DNA from 3 places in the Devosia sp. A369 genome. Region 1 is predicted to be linked to each of the others. Evidence: predicted binding sites of a transcription regulator. Region 1 holds the regulator's gene; each other region holds the start of a gene.
What was found. The regulator PhoB, encoded in region 1, activates phosphate uptake and scavenging genes when phosphate is short. The targets are predictions, from matches to a motif close to TGTCATNNANCTGTCAT.
Positions count from the first base shown of each region.

Region 1 (4,406 bases):
CTACGGCCCGCGCGAGCAGGGCAAGTATGCGGCGGAGTTCTTCACCGTGGTGAAGACGGCTTACACCGCAGCCGGCTAATCCGCGCTGCGATGAGTTTGACCCTCGGGCCCGGCCCGAGGGTTTTTTTATGCCCGAGCGTTTTCACATAGCGGACCAGCCACTTAGTGGCTGGCGAAGCAGAGCATTCTCTCCCATTGTGGGCTTGGTTCGGCCACATGGCGGAGCTAGAGGCGATGTGAAGCGGGAGAGTGCGTAATGGCTGAGCGAATGTCCGTGCTGGCACCGTTTAAGCACGAGACCTTCCGGCTGCTGTGGACGGCGACGCTGGTATCGAATCTGGGCGGGCTGGTGCAGTCGGTGGGCGCCGGCTGGATGATGACCACGCTGACGGACTCGCACAACATGGTGGCGCTGGTGCAGGCGTCGACCACGCTGCCGATCATGGTATTTTCCTTGGCCTCGGGTGCGCTGGCCGATAATTTCGACCGCCGCATCGTCATGATCATCGCCCAGATCGGGCTGGCGCTGGTTTCGGCGGTTCTGGCGGTGATGGCGTTCATGGGGCTGCTGACGCCCTGGCTGTTGCTCAGTTTTACCTTTCTCATCGGCTGCGGCACGGCGTTGTTCAACCCGTCCTGGCAGGCTTCGATGGGCGATATCGTGCCCCGGCACGACCTGCCGGGCGCGGTGACGCTCAACGCCATGGGCTTCAACATGATGCGCAGCGTCGGCCCCGCGGTTGGCGGGGTGATCGTGGCGCTGGCCGGTGCGGCGGCCGCCTTCGCGCTCAATGCGCTGAGCTATCTGCCGCTGACGGTGGCGCTGCTGCGCTGGAAGCCGGATTACGTGCCAAACCGGCTGCCGCGCGAAGATTTCGGCAGCGCCATCCTGGCGGGGCTGCGCTATGTGTCGCTGTCGCCAAACCTGACGACGGTGCTGTTTCGCAGCTTCCTGTTCGGGCTGGCTGCGGTGTCGATTTTGGCGCTGCTGCCTTCGGTGGCGAGTGAATATGTGGGCGGCGGCCCGATGGTCTATGGCACGCTGCTGGGCTGCTTCGGGCTGGGGGCGATTGGCGGCGCGTTTCTCAATGGCCGTATTCGCGAGCGGTTCAGCAATGAAGTGATCGTGCGGTTCGCCTGTGCCGGCTTTGCCATCAGTTGCGTGGGGCTCGGGCTGAGCCGCGATCCGCTGCTGAGCCATCTGGCGCTGCTGCCCGCGGGCGGCTGCTGGGTGCTGGCGATGTCGCTGTTCAATGTCTCGATCCAGCTGTCGTCGCCGCGCTGGGTGGTGGGGCGGGCTCTCTCGCTGTATCAGACCGCCACGTTCGGCGGCATGGCGATGGGTAGCTGGGTCTGGGGAGCCAGCGCGGATGGCTTCGGGCTGGGGGCCGCCCTGGTGATGGCGAGCCTGGTGCTGCTGGTGTGTGGGCTGGTCGGGTTCCGGCTGCCGCTGCCGGAGTTCAATTCGCGGGACCTCAACCCGCTCGACACCTTCAATGAGCCGGTCCTGAAACTCGATATGCGACCGCGCAGCGGGCCGATCATGGTGATGATCGATTATCGCATCGCCCAGGAAGACATTCCGCGCCTGCTCTCGCTGATGGCGGCGCGGCGCCGCATCCGTATCCGCGACGGGGCCAGGCAATGGGCGCTGCTGCGCGATCTTGAACATCCCGATATCTGGACCGAGTCCTATCACGTGCCGACCTGGATCGACTATGTGCGGCACAATCTGCGGCGCACCAAGGCGGATGCGGAGAATAGCGAGCAGCTGCGGGCGCTGCATCGGGGGACCGAGCCGCCGAAGGTGCATCGGCTGATCGAACGGCAGACGGTGCCGCTGAGCGATGATACGCCGTTAAGGGATATTCCGGAGGTTTGAGGGGGCACCCCTCAGACGTGTAGAGATTTGGCCCACCCACGATGTCACCCCGGCCTTGAGCCGGGGCCCAGCCTGAAATGGAACCGGTGGCTGGATCTCAGGATGGGTCCCGGCTCAAGGCCGGGATGACACCGCGTTTTGGGGTGGGATGGTGCTCACCCGTGGGTTTACGCCACCTGGGCGAAGCGTTCGTCGAAGGCGTAGCCGGCGCCGCGGACGGTGCGGATCGGGTCGGTGTCCTTGCCGCGATTGATGGCGCGGCGGAGGCGGCCGATATGCACGTCGACGGTGCGCTCATCAACATAGACGTCATTGCCCCAGACGCCATCGAGCAATTGTTCACGCGAATAGACGCGGCCGGGGTGGCGCATCAGATATTCGAGCAGGCGATATTCGGTGGGGCCGAGATGGACGTCGCGGCTGGCGCGGCGGACGCGGTGGGTGGTGCGGTCGAGTTCGAGATCACCAACCTTGAGCGCAGCAGTAACCAGATTGGGATTGGCGCGGCGCAACAGCGCGTGGATGCGGGCCATCAGTTCGGGGACCGAGAAGGGCTTGACCACATAGTCGTCGGCCCCGGTGGCGAGGCCCCGGACGCGCTCTTCTTCCTCGCCGCGGGCGGTGAGCATGATGATCGGCACGCGGGCGGTTTCCTCGCGGGCGCGGAAGCGTCGGCACAGTTCGATGCCGGAGATTTCGGGCAGCATCCAATCGAGCAGGATCAGGTCGGGCAGCTTGTCCTGGACCGCCTGCTGGGCCTCGTCGCCGGTTTCGGCGGTGACGACGGCAAAGCCTTCGGCTTCCAGATTATAGCGCAGCAGGATGGCGATATCGCCTTCGTCTTCGACAACGAGAATGGTGGCGGGCATGGGGGGCTCCCCTTGGGCCGGCGCGCCGGCGTTCGATTTGTATCTCCCTCCCCCTTGAGGGGAGGGCTGGGGAGGGGGTGGTTTGGCGGGTCACTGATGGACCCCCACCCCCGACCCCTCCCCTCAAGGGGGAGGGGAGGAAAGGCCGATCAGGCCTTGAGCTGGGTGCGTTGCAGTTCCTGGACTTCGCTGGTGAGCTGCTTGCCGGTCTGCAGGTAATAGGCGCGCTCGGCGATGTTGGTGGCGTGGTCGCCGATGCGTTCGAGGTTTTTGGCGCAGAACAGCAGATGGGTGCAGGGCGTGATGTTGCGCGGGTCTTCCATCATGTAGGTCAGCAGCTCACGGAACAAAGACGTGTGCATGGCATCGACCTCGTCGTCGCGGTTGCACACTTCGATGGCGGCGGCGGCGTCGCGGCTGGCATAGGCGTCCAGCGCATCCTTGATCTGGCGCAGCACCAAGGCCGTCATGTTCTTGACGCCGTTATAGAAGCTGGGCTGCAGATTGAGGCCTTCGAGCTTGAGCGAGCGGCGGGCCAACTGCTTGGCCATGTCGCCGACGCGTTCGAGGTCATTGGCGACGTGGATGGAAGTGATGATGGCGCGCAGGTCGGACGCCATGGGCTGGCGGCGGGCGATCATCGAGACGGCCATTTCGTCGATCTGGCGCTGCATGTCGTCAATGCGCTGATCGGCGATGATGGTGAGGTCGGCCAGCTCGCGGTCGAGCTTGAGCAGGGCCTTGGTGCCGTTCTCGATGGCGACTTCAACCTGGCCGCCCATCTCGGCGATGGATTGGGCCAGTTGCGTCAGCTCGTCGCTATAGGCGGTAACGATATGGTCGGTGCCAGTCGGGGACATGGGTAATTCCTCTTAGGGCGCGGGCGTTAGCCGATGCGGCCCATGATGTAATCCTGGGTCTGCTTGTTGACCGGATTGGTGAAGATGTCTTCGGTGACGCCTTCCTCGATCAGATTGCCCAGATGGAAGAACGCGGTCTTCTGGCTGACGCGGGCGGCCTGCTGCATCGAGTGGGTGACGATGACGATGGTGTAGTTTTCGCGCAGCTCGTCGATCAGCTCTTCGATGATGGCGGTGGCGATGGGGTCCAGGGCCGAGCAGGGCTCGTCCATCAGGATGACTTCGGGACCGACGGCAATGGCGCGGGCGATGCAGAGACGCTGCTGCTGGCCACCGGACAGACCGGTGCCGGGCTCGTTGAGGCGATCCTTGACCTCGTTGAACAGGCCCGCCTTGCGCAGCGAGTTGACGACGATTTCGTCGAGGTCGGTCTTGGAGCGGGCGAGGCCGTGGATTTTGGGGCCGTAGGCGACGTTTTCGTAGATCGACTTGGGGAAGGGATTGGGCTTCTGGAACACCATGCCGATGCGGGCGCGCAGTTCGACCACGTCGAGGCTGGGATCGTAAATGTCTTCGCCGTCGAGCTTGATGACGCCGCCGACCTTGGCGCCGTCAATGGTGTCGTTCATGCGGTTGATGCAGCGCAGGAAGGTGGACTTGCCGCAGCCGGAGGGGCCGATGAAGGAGGTGACGGCGCGGTCGGGAATGTCGATCGAAATGCCGAACAGGGCCTGCTTGGCACCGTAATGCACGGTGACGTCGCGGGCGGTGAGGCGGATCGGGCGGTCGAGGGCG
Region 1 is NZ_JBTMWV010000016.1:39,587-43,992, forward strand. It holds gene ACX3OZ_RS16190 (aldehyde dehydrogenase family protein) at 1-79, shown strand, start outside; gene ACX3OZ_RS16195 (MFS transporter) at 257-1,882, shown strand; gene phoB (phosphate regulon transcriptional regulator PhoB) at 2,050-2,751, opposite strand; gene phoU (phosphate signaling complex protein PhoU) at 2,901-3,611, opposite strand; gene pstB (phosphate ABC transporter ATP-binding protein PstB) at 3,638-4,406, opposite strand, start outside.

Region 2 (4,406 bases), on a different contig from region 1:
CGCTTTCTGGTGCGGACCGACTGGGGTTTTGTGCATCAGAACCCGGCCGATGGCTTGCGCATGACGGTGTCGGCCGGCGCCAATGTGGGCGAGCGGCTGATGGCGGTGGGCGATCGGCATTATGGCCATATCCGCGACACCGCACTCGACTGGCTCGGCCGGGTGGAAATCGCCGCCGACCGGATCGATGATCAGCCGCGCGATTTTTCCGGCGGCATGCGCCAGCGCCTGCAGATCGCCCGCAATCTGGTGACCGGGCCGCGGCTGGTGTTTATGGACGAGCCGACCGGCGGGCTTGACGTCTCGGTGCAGGCGCGGCTGCTCGATCTGCTGCGCCAATTGGTGGGCGAGTTGGGGCTGGCGGCGATTGTGGTGACCCATGATCTGGCCGTGGCCCGGCTGCTCAGCCACCGCATGATGGTGATGAAAGACGGCCACGTCATCGAGGCTGGCCTCACCGACCGCGTGCTGGACGATCCGCGCGAGCCCTATACGCAGCTTCTCGTCTCTTCGATTTTGCAGGTGTGACCATGACCGCTCTATCCGTCCAAAATCTCGCCAAAACCTTCACCATGCATCTGCGTGATGGGGTGATCCTGCCGGTGGTGGAGAATGTCAGCTTTGAAGTCGCAGCCGGCGAATGCGTCGTGCTGGGCGGGCCATCGGGGGCCGGCAAAAGCTCGATCCTCAAAATGGTCTATGGCAATTATGGCGTCGATGAAGGGGCCATTCTGCTGCAGCACCATGGCGAAATCATCGATCTGGCGACGGCCGAGCCGCGCCTGGTGCTGACTTTGCGCCGCGACTCCATCGGCTATGTCAGCCAGTTTTTGCGCACCGTGCCGCGGGTGTCGGCGCTCGATGTGGTGGCCGAGCCACTGGTGGTGCGCGGCACCGACAAGGCTGAGGCACAAGGCCGGGCAAGGGAGTTGCTGGCGCGGCTCAATCTGCCCGAGCGGCTATGGAGCCTGCCGCCGGCAACCTTCTCGGGCGGCGAGCAGCAGCGCGTCAATATCGCGCGCGGCTTCATTACCGACCACAAGGTGCTGCTGCTCGATGAGCCGACCGCCTCGCTCGACGCCACCAATCGCGGCGTGGTGGTGGCAATGATCGCCAAGAAAAAGGCGGCGGGCGTGGCCCTGCTGGGGATTTTCCATGATGAAGAGGTGCGCGAGCAGGTGGCCGACCGGATTGTCGACGTGATGGCGTTTGCCCCAAGGATCGCGGCATGACCCGGTTGAGCGAGAAACCCTCCGTCCATCCGACCGCCAATGTCGTCGGCTCGACGCTGGGGCGCTACACCGAGGTGGGCGCGGGCAGCAGCGTGTCGCGCTCGACGCTGGGGGATTATTCCTACTGCGTCGAGAACACCCAGATCGCCTATGCGCAGATTGGCAAATTCGCCAACATCGCCAGCCATGTCCGCATTTATGCTTCGATGCACCCAATGGAGCGCGCCTCGCTGCATCACTTCACCTATCGCTCGGCCTGGTATTTCGAGGGCGAAGCGGACGATCAGGAATTCTTCGACTGGCGGGCCGGGCAGGGGATCACCATCGGCCACGATACCTGGATCGGCCATGGCGCGGTGATCATGCCGGGCGTGACGGTTGGCAATGGCGCCATCATCGGTTCCAATGCGGTGGTGACCAAGGACGTGGCCGATTTCGCCATCGCCGTGGGCGTGCCGGCGCGGACCATCAAGCAACGCTTCAGCGACGATGTGGCGGGGCGGCTGGATGCCTTGGCCTGGTGGGATTGGGATCACGAGACGCTGCATACCGCGCTGCCGGATTTCCGCAAGCTGGGGATCGAAGCGTTTCTGGAGAAATATGGCGGGTAGCTCTGGGCGCCCCACAAACGCGGTGTCATCCCGGCCCTGAGCCGGGACCCATCTCGAGATGTTACCACGGCCGCAAGGTGCCAATACTGGCCCTGCGGCCATTTTGCGTAGAATGGCCATCTCAGGATGGGCCCCGGCTCAAGGCCGGGGGGACATTGTGGGTGGGCAACACCGGTGCCCCCCAATCTACCAAACTGCCCCTGTGCACGGTCACACAACCGTCATCCAACCGTTATCCCAGCTTCACGTCGCCCCCCTAGGTCTGCGCCAACGTAACGGCGAGGGCGCCAGATGCTCAAGATTTCCAATGTTTCGCGGCGCTTCGGCGACAAGCTGGCCGTCGATGGCGTGAACCTCGAAATCCCCCAGGGCCAGATGGTCGGGGTGATTGGCCGCTCGGGCGCCGGCAAGTCGACGCTGCTGCGCATGATCAACCGGCTCAATGACGTGTCCTCCGGCTACATCGATTATGACGGGCTGCGCGTCTCGGATTTACGCGGGCAGGCCCTGCGCAATTGGCAGCGCGATTGCGCCATGATCTTCCAGCAGTTCAATCTGGTGCCCCGGCTCGATGTCATCACCAATGTGATGCTGGGGCGGCTCAATGGTCGCAATCCGGTGCTCAATCTGCTGCAAATGTTCTCGCCCGATGAGCAGCTGGCAGCGCTGAAGGCGCTGGAGCGGCTTGATATTGCCCAGACGGCGCTGCAATGGGCGCAGACCCTGTCGGGTGGCCAGCAGCAGCGCGTGGCGATTGCCCGGGCGCTGATGCAGGGGCCGAAGATGATCCTGGCCGATGAGCCGATCGCCAGCCTCGACCCGCGCAATGCCCAGATCGTCATGGACAGCCTGCGCGACATCAATGCCGAAGGCATCACCGTCATCACCAATCTGCACACGCTCGATACGGCGCGGGCCTATTGCGAACGCATCATCGGCATGAGCGCCGGCAAGGTGGTGTTCGACGGCACGCCGAACGAGCTGACCACCGATGTGGCCCGCACGATCTATGGCGCCGACGGGCTCAAGGAAGCCTTCTCCGAGGCGATGACGTCCACCGCCATCGCCCCCATCACCCTCAAGACCAGCGCGCCTGCCGCGCACTAACCGAGTTCCGCAGCCCGCTCAGCGGGCCTGCCGATCAACCCGCGTCCCCAAAGGAAATCATCCATGACCGCGATCCGCACCCTCCTGCTGGCCTCCGTGGCCCTCTCCATGTCCACTGCCGCTTTCGCCCAGGACGTTTCCGTCCTGCGCATTGGCCTTGATGGCGGCGAGAATGAGAGCGACCAGATCCGCCGCTCCGAATGCGTCGCCGAGCCGCTGAAGGCCGCGACCGGCGTCTCCGAAGTGCAGTTCTTCCCGTCGCCCGACTACAATGGCGTCATCCAGGGACTGCTCGGTGGCACCATCGACATCGCCATCATGGGCGCCTCGTCCTATGCCGCCATCTACCTGCAGGACCCCAACGCCGTTGATCCGGTGCTGACCACCAAGCAGGACGACGGTTCCACCGGCTACCACACCATCATGGTCGCCCGCGCTGACTCCGGCATCACCGACTTGGCCTCGACCAAGGGCAAAAAGCTCGGCTTTGCCGATCCCGACTCCACCTCGGGCTTCCTGGTTCCCAACGTCGCGCTGCCGGTCGATCTCGGGGGCCCGATTGCCGATTTCTACGGCTCGACCGGCTTCGGCGGCGGCCATGAAAACCTCGTGCTCGGCGTGCTTGACGGCACCTGGGATGTCGGCACCACCTTCGGTTCGGGCCAGGGCGAATTCTCCGAGGGCTACACCTCGGGCAACCTGCGCATCATGGTCGACAAGGGCCTGCTCGACATGGACGATCTGGTGGAAGTCTGGCAGTCGCCGATCATCCCCAACGGCCCGCTGATGGTCTCCAACAAGCTGTCCGACGAGATGAAGGCCAAGGTCACCGCCTTCTTCACCGGCCTGCCGGCGGCCGATTTCGAGTGCTTCGACAGCTTCACCAGCGGTGGCTATGTCGATTTCGCTCCGGCCAATCAGGCATTCTACCAGACCATCATCGACGCCCGTAAGTCGGTCATCGGCGGCTGATTTATCCTGTGATGGCGACGCTCCGGCGTCGCCATTTTTGCTTTCCCAACGACCAGCAAACGCGGTGTCACCCCGGCGAAAGCCGGGGCCCATCCTGAGATCTCGGGATGGATCCCGGATCAAGTCCGGGATGACATCGTGAATGTGGAGACACCGCACGCCATGACGGACACCGCCCACGCCCCACCGGGCCTCTCCCCCGCTAGCCAAACCCTGCTGCGCCACTATCGCAGCCAGGTACTCACCCGGCGGGTCTATTCGCTCATCGGCGTGGCGCTGGTGCTGGTGGCGCTGGGTGCGGCGATGAATTACGCCAATGCGGCGAACTCGGGAAAATTCTTCGAGCGCCTGCCCTACCTGTTCGATTTCCTGAAGAACTTCGTGCCCAACGATCCGTTCGAGATCGTGCGCGCCATGTTCGATATCGAGTCGCCCTATTACGACGGCTCGCTCAAATATAATTACACGGCGGATCGCCTGTATC
Region 2 is NZ_JBTMWV010000004.1:48,326-52,731, forward strand. It holds gene phnK (phosphonate C-P lyase system protein PhnK) at 1-528, shown strand, start outside; gene phnL (phosphonate C-P lyase system protein PhnL) at 531-1,232, shown strand; gene ACX3OZ_RS06905 (DapH/DapD/GlmU-related protein) at 1,229-1,843, shown strand; gene phnC (phosphonate ABC transporter ATP-binding protein) at 2,135-2,950, shown strand; gene phnD (phosphonate ABC transporter substrate-binding protein) at 3,014-3,922, shown strand; gene phnE (phosphonate ABC transporter, permease protein PhnE) at 4,085-4,406, shown strand, end outside.
Region 2: the regulator PhoB is predicted to act here: its motif matches at 2,063-2,079, upstream of phnC (phosphonate ABC transporter ATP-binding protein).

Region 3 (4,406 bases), on a different contig from region 1:
CCAAGGGCTTCGGCTTTATCTCGCCCGAGGGTGGCGGCAAGGATGCCTTCGTGCATATTTCCGCTGTCCAGCGCTCGGGCCTGCAGGGGCTCTATGAGAACGACAAGGTGACCTATGAGCTCGAGACCGGCCGCGACGGCAAGGAATCGGCGGTCAACCTGACCCTGCTCGACTAAAGCAGCGCCAGCAGACATCGAAGGGCCCTACGGGGCCCTTTTTGCTGGGCAGAGGCGCGGAGCCGCATCGACTCGCAGGCGCTGACCGTGCGATTAGAAAACTCCCATAGACGGAGGCCAGCCGATGCTGCGCGAATTTCTCAGCAACTGGAGTCCGAAGGTCGAAACCACGCCGGGCCAGCGACAGGCCGGGGCGCTGCCCTACGCCATGGTCGAGGGACGGACGGTGTTTCTGCTGATCACCTCACGGCGCACCGGGCGCTGGATTTTTCCCAAGGGCGATATCGAGCTTGGCATGACGGCCTGGGAAAGCGCCGCGGCGGAAGCGCTGGAAGAGGCGGGCGTGACCGGTCAGATCGACACCACGCCGATCGGCAGCTACCGCACCAGCGCCAACACCGATGGCTCGAGCCTGGTGGATGTCGATCTCTATCCGCTGCATGTGGAGACCCAGCTCGATGTGTGGAAGGAAATGGACCAGCGCCTGCGCCATTGGGCCGTGCTGCCCGAAGCGCGGCGGCTGCTGAATGATCCGGCCCTGTCGCGACTGGCGGCGGCGCTGAAGGCGCGGTTGCGGGCGGGGCGTCTGTAATTTGTTGGCACAGGGCAGTGGTTTTGGCTTTTGCGCATGCTGGAAGTGAGCGTGCGCGGAGGCTTGTTCACCCCTCACCCTAACCCTCTCCCCTGAGGGGCGAGGGGATTTTGCCTGGTGGTTAGGCACAAATCTGGCACCACACTCGATCAGTCCCCTCGCCCCTCAGGGGAGAGGGTTAGGGTGAGGGGTGCGATGCTGGGGTTTGCCTGATGTGGCGACCGGGCCCGAGCGGTAGCGGCTCAATCTCGGGATGGGCCCCGGCTCAAGGCCGGGGTGACATCGGGGGGGGGTGAGGGTTGTTGGCAGCGCGCTGCCTCAGGCGCCGATGAGCATGTCGAGGCCCCAGAACAACAGTGCAGCCAGCACCGCCGAGGCGGGGACGGTGACGATCCAGGCGGCGGCGATGCCGGTGACGTGCTGGCGGCGGACCAGCTTGCGGCGCTCGCTCTTGCGTTCCTTGGAGAGGGCGGCTTCGGGCGTGGCGTTGAGGGCGGCCGGGTCGATATGCTTGGCGTGGATCGGCACGGCGGCGTAGTCGAGGTCGCGGCGGGAATAATATTCGCGCAGGAACCCGACACCGAAAATGCCGCCCACGGCGATGTGGGTGGACGAGACCGGCAGGCCCAGTGCCGAGGCGACCAGCACCGTCACCGCCGCCGAGAGCGCCACGCAGAAGGCGCGGATTTCATTGAGCTTGGTGATCTGCTCGCCGACGGTGCGGATCAGGCGGGGGCCGAACAAAGCCAGCCCCAGCGAGATGCCGATGGCGCCGATGGCCAGCACCCAGAGCGGCAGGGCGACGCCGGCGGATTCCATATGACCCGACTGTAGCGTCGTGACGATGGCCGCGAACGGGCCGACCGCATTGGCTACGTCATTGGCGCCATGGGCAAAGGACAGCACGGCGGCGGCAGCGACCAGCGGCAGGCGGAACAGGGTCGCGACATGCTTCTTGCGGTTTTCCAGGCCCATGGACTGGTAACGCACCAGCGGCATGGCGCCGATCCAGCCGAGCGCGGCGAAGGCGATGCCCAGCGCGATCACGGCGGGCATGCTCGGCGTCCACACCCGGCTCAGGCCCTTGGTGGCGATATACATGGCGAAAATGCCGGTCATGCCGGCGACCAGGATCGGCACCCAGACGCGGGCGGCGGACACTTTGTCGATGCGGTCGGTGATGGTGTAGTTGATCAGCGACAGCAGCATTGCCGCAGCGATGCCGCCGAGCACGGGCGAAATCACCCAGCTGGCGGCGATGGTGCCGATGGTGGGCCAGGCGACGGCGCTAAAGCCGGCCGCCGCAACGCCGGCGCCGACCACGCCGCCAACCACGGCATGGGTGGTGGAGACCGGGGCGCCGATATAGGTGGCCAGATTGACCCAGAGGGCCGAGGCGAGCAGCGCCGCCATCATCAGCAGCACGAATTGTTCGGCGGGAATGGAGTCGCTGGTCAGCAGGTCGCGGGCCACGGTATTGACCACGTCGCCGCCGGCGAGCAGGGCGCCCGAGGCCTCGAAGATCACGGCGATGGCCAGTGCGCCGCCCATGGTGAGGGCCTTGGAGCCGACGGCCGGTCCCATATTGTTGGCGACGTCATTGGCGCCGACATTGAGCGCCATATAGCCGGCGATGGCGGCGGCGATGACCACCAGATAGCTCATCGGGCCATCGGTGACGACGAAGCTGGCCCAGACTGCTGCCAGCAGCAGGAAGACCAGGGCAAGGCCCGGCGCCGCGATGGAGCGGGCCAGATCGTGGGTGGCGTCTTCCAGCCCGGAAACCCGCTGCAAGTCCTGATCGAGGGCGCTTTTGGCCATGTCTATTCAAACCGTCATAAAACTGTCTCCGGGGCCATAGCATTGTCTGGGCCGTTGGCCACGTGTTTTGCGTGCCGCAATTGCCGCACTCCCCCGGCTTTTCGTCATTGGTGGGGCGGCAGGGGCTGCGATCCGGCCTTGACAGCTTCGCGGCAATGAACCTATCAATGCCGCAGAATTTTAATTTGGAGAGGTCCCGTGCGGGCACTCATTCTCGTAGTAGGCAGGCGCATCGGCAACGTGGGGTGAAACCCCGCGCGTAAGCTGGTGCGCCGAAAACAGGTCCCGAATGGGGCCTTTTTTATTGCCCGGTTTTTGCCGCTGTGAGACTGGGCCAAGTGGGATCGAGGAAGGACTTTTATTATGGGCGAGAAAATGACCGGCGCCGAAATGGTGATCCAGGCGCTGATTGATCAGGGGGTCGAGCATATTTTCGGCTATCCGGGCGGCGCGGCCCTGCCGATCTATGACGCGATGTTCCAGCAGGACGCGCTGCAGCATATTCTGGTGCGGCACGAGCAGGGCGCGACCCACATGGCCGAAGGCTATGCGCGCTCCACCGGCAAGCCCGGCGTGGTGCTGGTCACCTCCGGCCCCGGCGCGACCAATGCGGTCACCGGCCTCACCGACGCGCTGATGGACTCGATCCCGCTGGTCTGCATCACCGCCCAGGTGCCGACGACGCTGATCGGCACCGACGCGTTCCAGGAATGCGATACGGTCGGTATCACCCGCAGCTGCACCAAGTATAATTACCTGGTGAAGCGCGTCGAAGACCTGCCGCGCATCATGCATGAAGCCTTCCGCATCGCCACGACCGGTCGCCCCGGCCCGGTGGTGATCGATATTCCCAAGGACGTGCAGTTCGCGGTTGGCGATTATTACCAGCCCGACCACGATACGCTGCGCCACCAGAGCTATCGTCCGCAGATGGATGGCGATGCGGCGGCCATCGAGGCGGCGGTGGAGCTGATGCTCAAGGCCGAGCGGCCGATTTTCTACACCGGCGGCGGCGTGATCAATGCCGGGCCGGAAGCGTCCGAGCAGTTGCGCGAGCTTGCTGAACTCACCGGCTTTCCGGTGACCTCCACGCTGATGGGGCTGGGCGCGTTTCCGGCCTCCAACAAGCAGTGGATGGGCATGCTGGGGATGCACGGCACTTATGAAGCCAATCTGGCGATGCATGATTGCGACGTTATGATCAATATCGGGGCGCGGTTCGACGACCGCATCACCGGCCGCATCGACGCGTTCTCGCCCAATAGCCGCAAGATCCATGTCGATATCGATCCCAGCTCGATCAACAAGGTAGTCAATGTCGACGTGCCGATCATCGGCGACTGTGCGCGGGTGCTCAGCGAAATGGTGCGCGTCTGGCGCAGCAAGACCAACCAGCCGCGCAGCGAGGCGCTGGCGCCGTGGTGGAAGCAGATCGAGACCTGGCGCGCGGTGGATTCGCTCGGCTACAAGAATTCCGACACGGTGATCAAGCCGCAATACGCCATCGAGCGGCTGTATGCAGCGACCAAGAAGCAGGCCAAGGAGGTGTATATCACCACCGAAGTTGGCCAGCATCAGATGTGGGCGGCGCAGCATTTCCATTTTGATCAGCCGAACCGCTGGATGACCTCGGGCGGGCTCGGCACCATGGGCTATGGCCTGCCGGCCGCTGTGGGCGTGCAGGTGGCGCATCCCGACGCGCTGGTGATCGACATTGCCGGCGAAGCCTCGGTGCAGATGACGATGCAGGAAATGTCGACGGCGGTGCAATATCGCCTGCCGATCAAGATCTTCATTCTCAACAACGAGCGCATGGG
Region 3 is NZ_JBTMWV010000001.1:527,628-532,033, reverse strand. It holds gene ACX3OZ_RS02660 (cold-shock protein) at 1-176, shown strand, start outside; gene ACX3OZ_RS02655 (NUDIX hydrolase) at 301-768, shown strand; gene ACX3OZ_RS02650 (inorganic phosphate transporter) at 1,087-2,589, opposite strand; gene ACX3OZ_RS02645 (acetolactate synthase 3 large subunit) at 2,953-4,406, shown strand, end outside.
Region 3: the regulator PhoB is predicted to act here: its motif matches at 2,602-2,618, upstream of ACX3OZ_RS02650 (inorganic phosphate transporter).